DNA from 3 places in the Mongoliitalea sp. genome. Region 2 is predicted to be linked to each of the others. Evidence: riboswitches for the same ligand, from Rfam matches in the RefSeq annotation. Region 2 holds a riboswitch; each other region holds the start of a gene.

Evidence for each region. Region 2 has a riboswitch for S-adenosylmethionine ahead of ACXIUD_RS02765 (homocysteine S-methyltransferase family protein). Riboswitches for the same ligand answer to the same signal wherever they lie in the genome.
Region 1: another riboswitch for S-adenosylmethionine. It lies ahead of ACXIUD_RS12985 (homoserine O-acetyltransferase family protein); the one in region 2 lies ahead of ACXIUD_RS02765 (homocysteine S-methyltransferase family protein).
Region 3: another riboswitch for S-adenosylmethionine. It lies ahead of ACXIUD_RS08890 (O-acetylhomoserine aminocarboxypropyltransferase/cysteine synthase family protein); the one in region 2 lies ahead of ACXIUD_RS02765 (homocysteine S-methyltransferase family protein).

Annotation. Positions count from the first base shown of each region.
Region 1 is NZ_JBSZCK010000035.1:34,553-37,829, forward strand. It holds gene ACXIUD_RS12980 (DUF4221 family protein) at 1-830, shown strand, start outside; gene ACXIUD_RS12985 (homoserine O-acetyltransferase family protein) at 834-1,889, opposite strand; SAM riboswitch class I at 2,027-2,136, opposite strand; gene ACXIUD_RS12990 (succinate dehydrogenase/fumarate reductase iron-sulfur subunit) at 2,278-3,009, opposite strand; gene ACXIUD_RS12995 (fumarate reductase/succinate dehydrogenase flavoprotein subunit) at 3,012-3,277, opposite strand, start outside.
Region 2 is NZ_JBSZCK010000011.1:126,088-129,364, forward strand. It holds gene metH (methionine synthase) at 1-323, opposite strand, end outside; gene ACXIUD_RS02765 (homocysteine S-methyltransferase family protein) at 316-1,362, opposite strand; SAM riboswitch class I at 1,418-1,517, opposite strand; gene ACXIUD_RS02770 (RidA family protein) at 1,640-2,203, shown strand; gene ACXIUD_RS02775 (hypothetical protein) at 2,200-3,277, opposite strand, start outside.
Region 3 is NZ_JBSZCK010000024.1:254,459-257,735, reverse strand. It holds gene ACXIUD_RS08895 (hypothetical protein) at 1-790, shown strand, start outside; gene ACXIUD_RS08890 (O-acetylhomoserine aminocarboxypropyltransferase/cysteine synthase family protein) at 843-2,141, opposite strand; SAM riboswitch class I at 2,298-2,403, opposite strand; gene ACXIUD_RS08885 (DUF2721 domain-containing protein) at 2,623-3,069, shown strand; gene ACXIUD_RS08880 (glycerophosphodiester phosphodiesterase family protein) at 3,062-3,277, shown strand, end outside.

The DNA.
Region 1 (3,277 bases), on a different contig from region 2:
TAATGGATACTCAATGGGGATATGATGAATCATTTTGGGTATCGACCTTTGGAGATAAATTAATCCAATTTGATAGTGAAGGGTCCATCCTGAGGCGGGTTTCAATTCCTACAGAAAGTCTTTTTGCTCAGAATGTTTCCCTATTGAATTTTAGTTTTGTTGCTACAGAATCAAGTGTTTATTTTCCCGCAGCACCGCTTACATTTGCTTGGAACACCTTAAGTCCAGAAGAAATTCAAGGGATGCCCAATTTGCTTCGTTTGGACTTGGATACGAATGAAATCAGTGTTTTATCTACCTATGCAGCCGATTTTTTAGGAACTAACCTGAATAAAAATATTATGCCAACCTTATTTGAAGGGCTTAATAATGCTGTCATCATCAATCATAACTTCAAAGATATTTGGGTGTACCAAGACGGGGAATTAAAGCAACAGGAAGTTTCCTTTAGTCAGTTTTCATCTAGTCCCCCCACTTCTTCAAAGGATATCTTCGAAGATATGGAAGAAATTATGTGGTTAATGAATTATTCTGATGCGTATTGGGATGTGGTCAATTTGCCGCAACTTGATATGATGGCCAGAGTTGTAAAGTTTGACGAACGCCCAGAGATGGAAGGACCAGGTATGGACTTTGTTCCTTCTAAATGGGGTTTGGTGCTTACGGATGCTAATTTTAGCAAACTCGGAGAGTTTATATTTCCCATCAATGCCTATAACCCTCAATTATCTTACTCTAGTTCGGAAGGGATATGGGTTTGTACCACACATCCCAACCGATCAGATATGGAGGAGGGTGTTTTGGTATTTGAATTGTTGGCTATCAAGTAAACATCAAAGTGTATCTTCTAAGTAGAAACTGCTTAGAATATAGCTTAGTTGCTCGTATTCTATCAGAAATGCATCATGCCCCAAATGGGAGCTGATTTCCCGATAGGTGCCCTTAGGGACATGCTTGGCTATCAACTGTGATTCTTCTTTCAAAAAAAGCATATCTGTATCCACCCCAATTGTTAATACTTTGCTGGGAATTTGTTGTAAAGCTTTTTCTAGGCTACCACGTTTTCTTCCCAAGTCATGTGCATCCATGGCTTTGCTCAGCGTCCAGTAGGAAAAGGCGTTAAAGCGTTTGGCCAGTTTTTGTCCCTGGTACTGGAGGTAGGATGAAATTCGATAATTGTCCAGTTTTTCTTCCGTATCTTCTTGTTTGAGTTCGAAGTCTTTGGGGTGGCGGTAAGAAAGCATAGCAATGGCTCGGGCGGCTTTCAAACCGTCTTTTCCTGCATCAGGTTGCCGTTCGCCCCAGGTGCAATCAGCAGCTATAGCCATCCGTTGTGTTTCATTGAAACCTCGTATCCAGGGAGTAGCCTTGGCATTGGATGCAATGATGATGCTATGTTTTACCTGATCTTGAAGTAGGTAAGCCCATTCCAAGCCTACCTGCCCTCCCAGAGAACCGCCAATAATGGTGTCTATCCTTTCAATTTCCAAATGCTGCCTTAGCAAATCCAACGAATTGGCCATGTCTCGTGGTGTGACTTGCGGAAAGTCATAATAATAAAAATCTCCACTAATGGGGTTTACTGACAAGGGAGAGGTACTGCCATAGCTGGAGCCTAGTAAATTGGCACATACAATAAAATGCTTGGATGGATCATAGAATCGGTCTTCGCCAATAAGTCCATTCCACCAATCAGAGACCTTTGCATCACCTGTCAAGGCATGAATGACCCAAATTACATTGTCTTTGGCGGCATTGAGATTGCCTAGGGTGGTAAAGGACAACTCAAACTCAGGTAAAATTTCTCCGGATTCTAGTGTGAAGGGTTCATGATGGATGAAGGTATCTTGACTCATATCGATGGTATAATAACTGCTGATCAAATTCATGGGAAATGTAAACTAATGAGATGTAACACAAGGTGAAAGCAATTGGCAATAAGCCATGTGAAGAAGCGACCGCATGAGTCGTTCACAAGTTGATAAGATGTGTTAATGCTGATAAGCCGTACGTGTCATAACTGTTGAATTTATAGTTCCGAAGGGAGATATTCCAATCGGCAGGAATTGGCACCTTTCCACACGGATGGTTGCCAGAGGGTCTCAGAGCCTGTCTCTCGCCTCTTCTGTATAAATCCAAGCACTAAAAAGTGAAAGGATACTGCAAAGAAAATATGCTTGGTTGGATTTACCAACCATTTCTCGTGATTTTTTAAAACAGGTCAAAGAATTTGAGCTACTTGAGCTTTGGATATTGCTGTTTGTTAAAGATGTTAGTTCATGCTTTCCAGTACTCTTGATTCATCCGTACTATGTTGGCAACTGAAATTCCTTGGGGGCATACTGCCTCGCAGGCTTTGGTCATCGTACAGGATCCAAAACCCTCTGCATCCATTTGAGCTACCATTGATTTTACGCGCTTACCAGCTTCTATACTTCCTTGAGGAAGCATAGCTAAATGACTGATTTTTGCCCCTGTAAAGAGTGCGGCACTGGCATTTTTACACATAGCCACACAAGCACCGCAACCAATGCATGCCGCGGAGTCAAATGCTTCTTCTGCTAATTCATGAGAAATCCGTGTACTATTGGCCTCAGGAGCTTGGCCTGTATTGACGCTGATGTAGCCTCCCGCCATGATGATGCGGTCAAAGGCTCTACGGTCTATGCACAAGTCTTTTTTGATGGGGAAGGCCTTTGCACGAAAAGGCTCAATGACTAATGTTTCACCATCTTTGAAACTACGTAAATGAGTTTGACAGGTAGTCACACCCTTCTCAGGACTGTGAATATCACCGTTGATAACAAAGCCACATTGCCCACAAATACCTTCCCTACAGTCCGAATCAAAAGCAACAGGTTCTTTATCAGACAAAATCAATTGTTCGTTTAACACATCCAACATCTCCGGCACAGACATCTCTTGATGCAACCCATTCAATTCATAGGTCTCGAATCCTCCTTTGGATTGATTGGATGCCTGTCTCCATATTTTTAAGGTTAATTTCATAATCAGGCGTAGGTTCGTTCTTGTGGTTTAATAAATTCAAACTGTAAGTCTTCCTTATGAAGCTTGAAGTGGCCATCTGCATATTCCCAAGCAGAGACATATTGGAAATTCACATCATCCCGCTTGGCCTCTCCTCCAGGAGTCTGATGCTCTACACGGAAATGTGCACCGCAGGATTCCTCCCGTTGCAAGGCATCATGGAAAATCAATTGCGCTAGCTCCAAATAGTCCTCTACCCGTGCAGCTTTCTCCAATTCCATATTCAGTT
Region 2 (3,277 bases):
CAACGGGAAGAGTCTATCATGATTGGAATCCGGCTAATCTCTGGTTCTGAAGCTATCAAATTCAAAAATCTTGTCATGGCAGCCACTCCATCCAACATCCCTTCATCCATGCACACATCCAAGACCTGTGCTCCTCCCCTTACCTGATCCAAAGCCACATCGAGTGCTTCATCGTATTGACCATTTAAGATCAATCGTGCAAATTTTTTCGATCCTGTCACATTGGTCCGTTCTCCAACATTGACAAAATTGATTTCTGGAGTGAAAACCAAAGGCTCCAAACCAGATAACTTCAACACTTCACTATGACGTATTTTACTCATCGCTACTCACTTCAAATTCTTTAATTCTTGGGGTATATTTCCCGGCAATTTCAGCAATTGCACGAATATGGTCAGGTGTGGTACCACAACAACCGCCCAATATATTGACATATCCTTCCTTTAAGAAAACTTCTATTTGATCAGCCATCTCTGAGGCTCCTTGGTCATATTGACCAAATTCATTGGGCAAACCTGCATTCGGATAAGCGGACACTAAGAAAGGCGCATTTTCAGCCAAAACTTTCAAGTACGGCCTCAACTCTTTAGCTCCCAAAGCGCAATTTAATCCTACTGAGAAAAGCGGTACGTGGGAAACGGAGATCAAGAAAGCCTCTGTGGTTTGCCCTGAAAGGGTTCTACCAGATGCATCTGTAATCGTCCCTGAAATCATTACAGGAACACCTCCTTCTTCTGGATTCAAAGGAATATTCCTTTGTTCAAAAACCTCTTGTATAGCAAAAAGAGCTGCTTTAGCATTCAAAGTATCAAAAATTGTCTCAACCAATAAAATATCAGCACCTCCATCCAACAAGCCTTTCACTTGCTCTTCATAAGCAGCCACTAACTGATCAAAGTTTATCGCTCTATAACCAGGGTCATTCACATCGGGGGAAATTGAAGCAGTCCGATTGGTTGGGCCTAAAGCACCCGCCACAAATCTAGTTCTTTCCGGGTTTTTTGCCGTAAACTCATCTGCTACTTCTCGTGCAATTTTGGCTGAGAAGAAATTGATATCATAAGCCAAATGCTGCAATCCATAATCTTCCTGAGCAATAGAAGTCCCCGAGAATGTATTGGTTTCAATAATGTCAGCACCCGCTTCAAAATAAGCAGCATGAATAGCCTTAATGATGTCCGGACGCGAAAGCGACAGTAAGTCATTATTCCCTTTTAAAGGTCTCGGGTGATTGGCTAGCTCTGCAGTCCTGAAGTCTTCTTCTGAAAGTTTATACCGCTGAATCATGGTGCCCATGGCTCCATCCAAAATTAAAACTTTTTGCTGTGCGAGTGCTATTAATTGTTCCGTTCTATTTTTCATAATCGTTATTAAAAAGCTTATACGAGCAGAACCGGAAGATAAAAGTTGAATCAACCGCTCATCTTTTTCCGGCATTTCCGGAAGGGGAATTAGCACCTTGCATTCAGGTTGCTAAGACGTCGTAGGGCCCATCCCTCGGTCTTTCTCGATAAGCAAGCTCAAATTTACAGACAAAAGGTGGAATTATTGGGCTTTTTTGCAAAATATTCGCTCTTTATCATCAAAAACATCAAAATCAAGGATGAAACTTGTGTAAATTGTAAACAAAAAAACCTGTATGAATTATCGATCCCTTCTGCTTTTACTCATTTTTGCTTGCCAGCCTGTTAAGGAACACTCAAGCAATGGATCTGAACTTCAACAACAAGAAATCACTGCTTGGGATGCAGATGCAAGACTTGAAGAATTAGGAATTGCGCTTCCCGAAATCTCCAATCCAATTGCCAATTATGTCCATGTAGTCCGCTCGGGGAATCTCTTGTTCTTGGCGGGTAAAGGACCACAACTTCCAGAAGGAGGATATATACTTGGAAAAGTTGGAAAAGACCTGAGCATAGACGAAGGCAAAGAAGCCGCAAGATTAACAGCTATCGCACAATTAGCAGTGCTCAAAGCAGAACTTGGTAGTCTCAATAAGGTCAAACAAATCGTTAAAGTCTTGGGAATGGTTCATTGTGAGGATGATTTTACCCAACATCCACAAGTGATCAATGGATTTTCTGATTTGATGGTAGGAGTTTTTGGTGAAAAGGGAAAACACGCAAGGTCGGCTGTAGGTATGAACTCCCTTCCATTAGGCTTTGCAGTAGAAATCGAACTGATCGTAGAAATTGAAGATTAAGGCCGAATACCCAAACTCACTTGCACATACGGGTTGCTCATGTAAGATGCCATTCCCAAGTCTCCTAACCTGTAAGCTCCCAGCGGCTGTTCATAGCCTGCATGTACTGCTGTGAAAACTTTGAAGAATTTACCCAAGGCAAGAGGAAGACCATAGCCCACATAAACCTCAGGCTTGACCATCAAACCTCGTCCTGTTAGGCGGCCATCAAAATCGGGCTCTTCAAATAAGGCTGGAAAATCAGGCTTGTTGGGATTATACAAAGTATATCTCAAATTCCCATATCCGAGACCTCCAAGTACGCCCATCTCAAGATTTTTAAACTCGAAAAATTTCTTCCCTAAATTAGCATATAATCGAACAGAATTGAGCGTATGCTCCAACTGCTCAGAGGCCTGCCCACTCATTCCAAGGTTATACAAATCAATACCGTAAAGCCAATCCTTACTATATCCCATGATTTTCAACCCCCAGTTATTTGGCCTTCCTGAAAAGGTATTGTATCCTTTCTCAGCTAATCGTTCATTTAATGCTGTCGGTGATGTAAAATTCATGCTCCCAAAAAAATGAACCCCAATATCAGCGTCTTTGTAAAAGTAATTGTGATCTGGTATGGAGATACCTGCTCCTAACCTTAGGAAAGCTCCACTTTGAATAGAGCTGAAACTTATGCCATTCAACTTCCAAGAATCTTCAAACGGTGAAAAAGAATAACCAAATTTAGCAATCAATTCCAATGCTTCACTCCGTCCCGGGATAGGCAAATCATACGCCATCTGAAATCCAAACTCCGTCAAAAATCCAGTCATATTGAGACTGTTTTGCTGTACGTTTCCATCTCGCAAAATATATCCTTGACGAGGATTGTCCATAAATTGACTAAATGTTGCAGGTTCATCCGGACGTAACATCTGAAAGTTCAAATATCCGGCCCCTACTGCCATGTAGTGTATCAACTGAAATCTACCTTCTTCTGTAAATGCAAAGCCAACATTCAACATGGCTCGAGATGTACGGTAACCAATCCTGTAATCATCGAAATCTGATCGAGGACCAGAACTTTGGATCAGTTCC
Region 3 (3,277 bases), on a different contig from region 2:
AAAGACCGAGGAAAACTCGTTTACTTCTATTGGTAATTCTTCCCTTGACTTTAGCATTCAAGATGGCAAAATAGTGATTGACAGGAGTATTGGAATGAGGTATTTTTTTGATGTCAAAGAAAACGGAATGTCAATAGATGACCCAATATTTTTTTGGGATAATTGGGTAATTACGCCATTTTTTCAGAAAAAAGAATCTTCCAAGAAGGGTAAAAATAAGGAAGGTTCGAAATTATTTGAACGGCAGTTTTTTGCCTTGCCTACAAAAGATCTAAGGTCAAATCCGGATATTACTTCTTCTAGAAAGGATTTTTATGGTGGGAGAGTACCAGTGGAATCTAACTTCATCATCGATGGCAAAGAAAAAAATCCCTGGTGGAAATTTCATCCTATAACGGAAAAAGTAATCTATGAGGATATTCCCTACAGAAATGTCACCTATGCAGTGAATGGTGGTCAATTGCTTATGCTTGAGCGAATGAACAATACTCTTTATCTCTTAAGCCAAACTACCGAACAAGTACATGCAAAGCAAATAAAGCTCGGGGTTGATACCAATAAATTTAGATTTTGGGAAGTGTTTTCTGATTTAAAATTTAAGCGGGATTATCTGTTGGTATGGAATATCCCTGAAAAACACTACGAAATTTGGGAACTGGACATTTCCCGTGCTAGCTATAAAGCTTTAGGAAAAACTCCCCATTACCCCTATCACATCGAAGATGGACATTACTTCGTCAAGTTAGAAACCGACAAACGGGTAGATATTTTGCGGTTACCCATATATTAGAAAGGTACACCTGTCAGGAGAAATATGCGCTGACAGGTGTATTTTTATGTGCTTAGAGCTTATCAAAAGCCTGCTGGAAATCTTCTTTGATATCATCGATATGCTCGATGCCCAAAGATACCCGAAGCATGGTTGGAGTGACTCCGGCAGCAGTTTGTTCTTCTTGACTTAGCTGTTGATGGGTGGTAGCGGATGGTTGGATAATCAAGGTTTTTGCATCGCCTACATTTGCTAAGTGAGAAACCAGTTTCAGTTCACTGATAAACTGACTGGTGCTTTCTTTATCGCCTTTCAACTCAAAACTCAACACCCCTCCAAAGCCATGCGTCAGGTATTTTTTACCAAATGCATGATGGGGAGAGGATGGGAGTCCGGGATAGTTTATTTTTTGGACTTTTGGATGGTTTTCCAGCCAAGTTGCCAAAGCCAAGGCATTTTCTACTGTTCGTTGCACACGCAGAGAAAGGGTTTCCAGTCCTTGAAGGAGCAGAAAAGAATTGAATGGACTTAATGCCGGGCCGAAGTCTCTCAATCCTTCTACCCTAGCTCTCATGGCAAAGGCTACATTGGGAAGTCCTAGAGGATTGTTTTCTCCGAATACCTCCCAAAAATTCAACCCATGATAGCCTTCTGAGGGTTCGGAAAACTGTGGAAATTTACCATTTCCCCAGTTGTAATTTCCTCCATCCACGATGATCCCTCCAATCGAAGTACCATGCCCTCCAATCCACTTGGTGGCAGAGGAGGTAACGATATTCGCTCCGTGTTTGATAGGCTGGCATAAATAGCCGCCTGCTCCAAACGTATTGTCCACTACTAAAGGCAGGTCATGTTTTTGAGCTAGTTTGGCAAAGGCTTCGAAGTCTGGAATATTGAACTCAGGATTTCCGATGGTTTCTAGGTAGATGGCTTTGGTATGTTCATCAATCAGCGGCTCGAAATCTTCTGCATTGTTACCTTTGGCGAATTTGGCTGTGATTCCAAGGCGTTTGAATGCCACTTTAAATTGATTGTAAGTACCACCGTAGAGGGAAGGGCTGGAGACAAAGTTTTCACCTGCTTGAAGAATATTGTTCAGGGCAAGGAATTGGGCTGCTTGTCCTGAGGAAGTGGCCACCGCTGCTACACCGCCTTCCAACGCTGCGATGCGTTGTTCGAAGACATCGGTGGTAGGGTTCATGATTCGGGTGTAGATATTCCCGAATTCTTTCAAAGCAAAGAGATTGGCCCCGTGTTCGGCTGAATTGAACACGTAGGAGGTGGTTTGGTAAATGGGAACTGCTCTGGAATTGGTTGCCTTGTCTGGGGTCTGTCCTGCATGCAGTTGCAGCGTTTCAAATCGATAAGCCATGGTTGATTCGTTTTAAGTATATGATAGTTAATTGAATATGCGAATAGAATTGCCAATGCTGATTAACCAATAGCCTGTACCGATTGATGACTCAGTATTCTTTGGTAGGGATACGAATAAAATTGGCTTGCAAGGAGTGTTTTTCATGTGGTTAAGAATTTATAGTTCCAAGGAATGCTTGGTGGGAATTGGCACCTTTTCGACGATTCGAATGGTTGCCAGAGGGTCAGGGAGCCCGTCTCTCGCCTCTTCTGTATAAATCCCAACACCTAAAAAGTGAAAGGATGATGCAAAGAAAGGGTTGACAAACATGAAAAGCAAGAAAAACCCTATAAAAATTATAGAGTTAACATGTTTTTTTTTGGAAGCGTGTTTTTTTTGGTTTAGTCCGAGGAAACTAGCTTTTGAAAGAACCTTTTATAGGAGCTGTTTTTATTTTCCTTCTTTATTTCTCACTTTTAACATTCAATCATTTCTACTCATGGAGCTACAGCTATCGACCCCGGCCTTGTTATTTTCTGCGATTACGCTCATGATGCTGGCTTTTACAAACCGCTTTTTGGCCATTGCTAATCTCATACGGGGATTGCACAAAAAGTACTTGGAAAATCCCGAACAGGAGATCATTATTGAGCAAATTCACAACCTCAAGCGCCGGTTGAGCATGATTAAATACATGCAATTGTGTGGGGTATTGAGTTTCTTGCTCTGTGTGATATGTATGTTTTTGATATTTACAGAAGCACAGGAAGCTGCCAACTACGTCTTCATCGGAAGTATGTTGGCCTTGCTGGTTTCCTTGGGCATTTCTTTGGTTGAAATCCTGATTTCCACCCAAGCGCTTAACCTTGAGATTCAGGACATGGAATCTTTGTTTCAAAAACGATCTTCAGGGTTTTGGTTTAAAAAAGATAAAAACGATGAATAAATTACTGATTGCAGGTCTGTTTTTGCTGGTATCTTGTAAGCAAGCGAGCACCACACAGGCGCAAGAATCCACCGATGAAAAGGGGCTAAAAACCATCGTATTAAGAAATTTGGAGGAGACGAAGGATTTTTATACTTGGTCTTCGGATAGGATTCCCATGGTCTCTGCCCATCGGGGAGGTCCTTATCCCGGATATCCTGAAAATTCC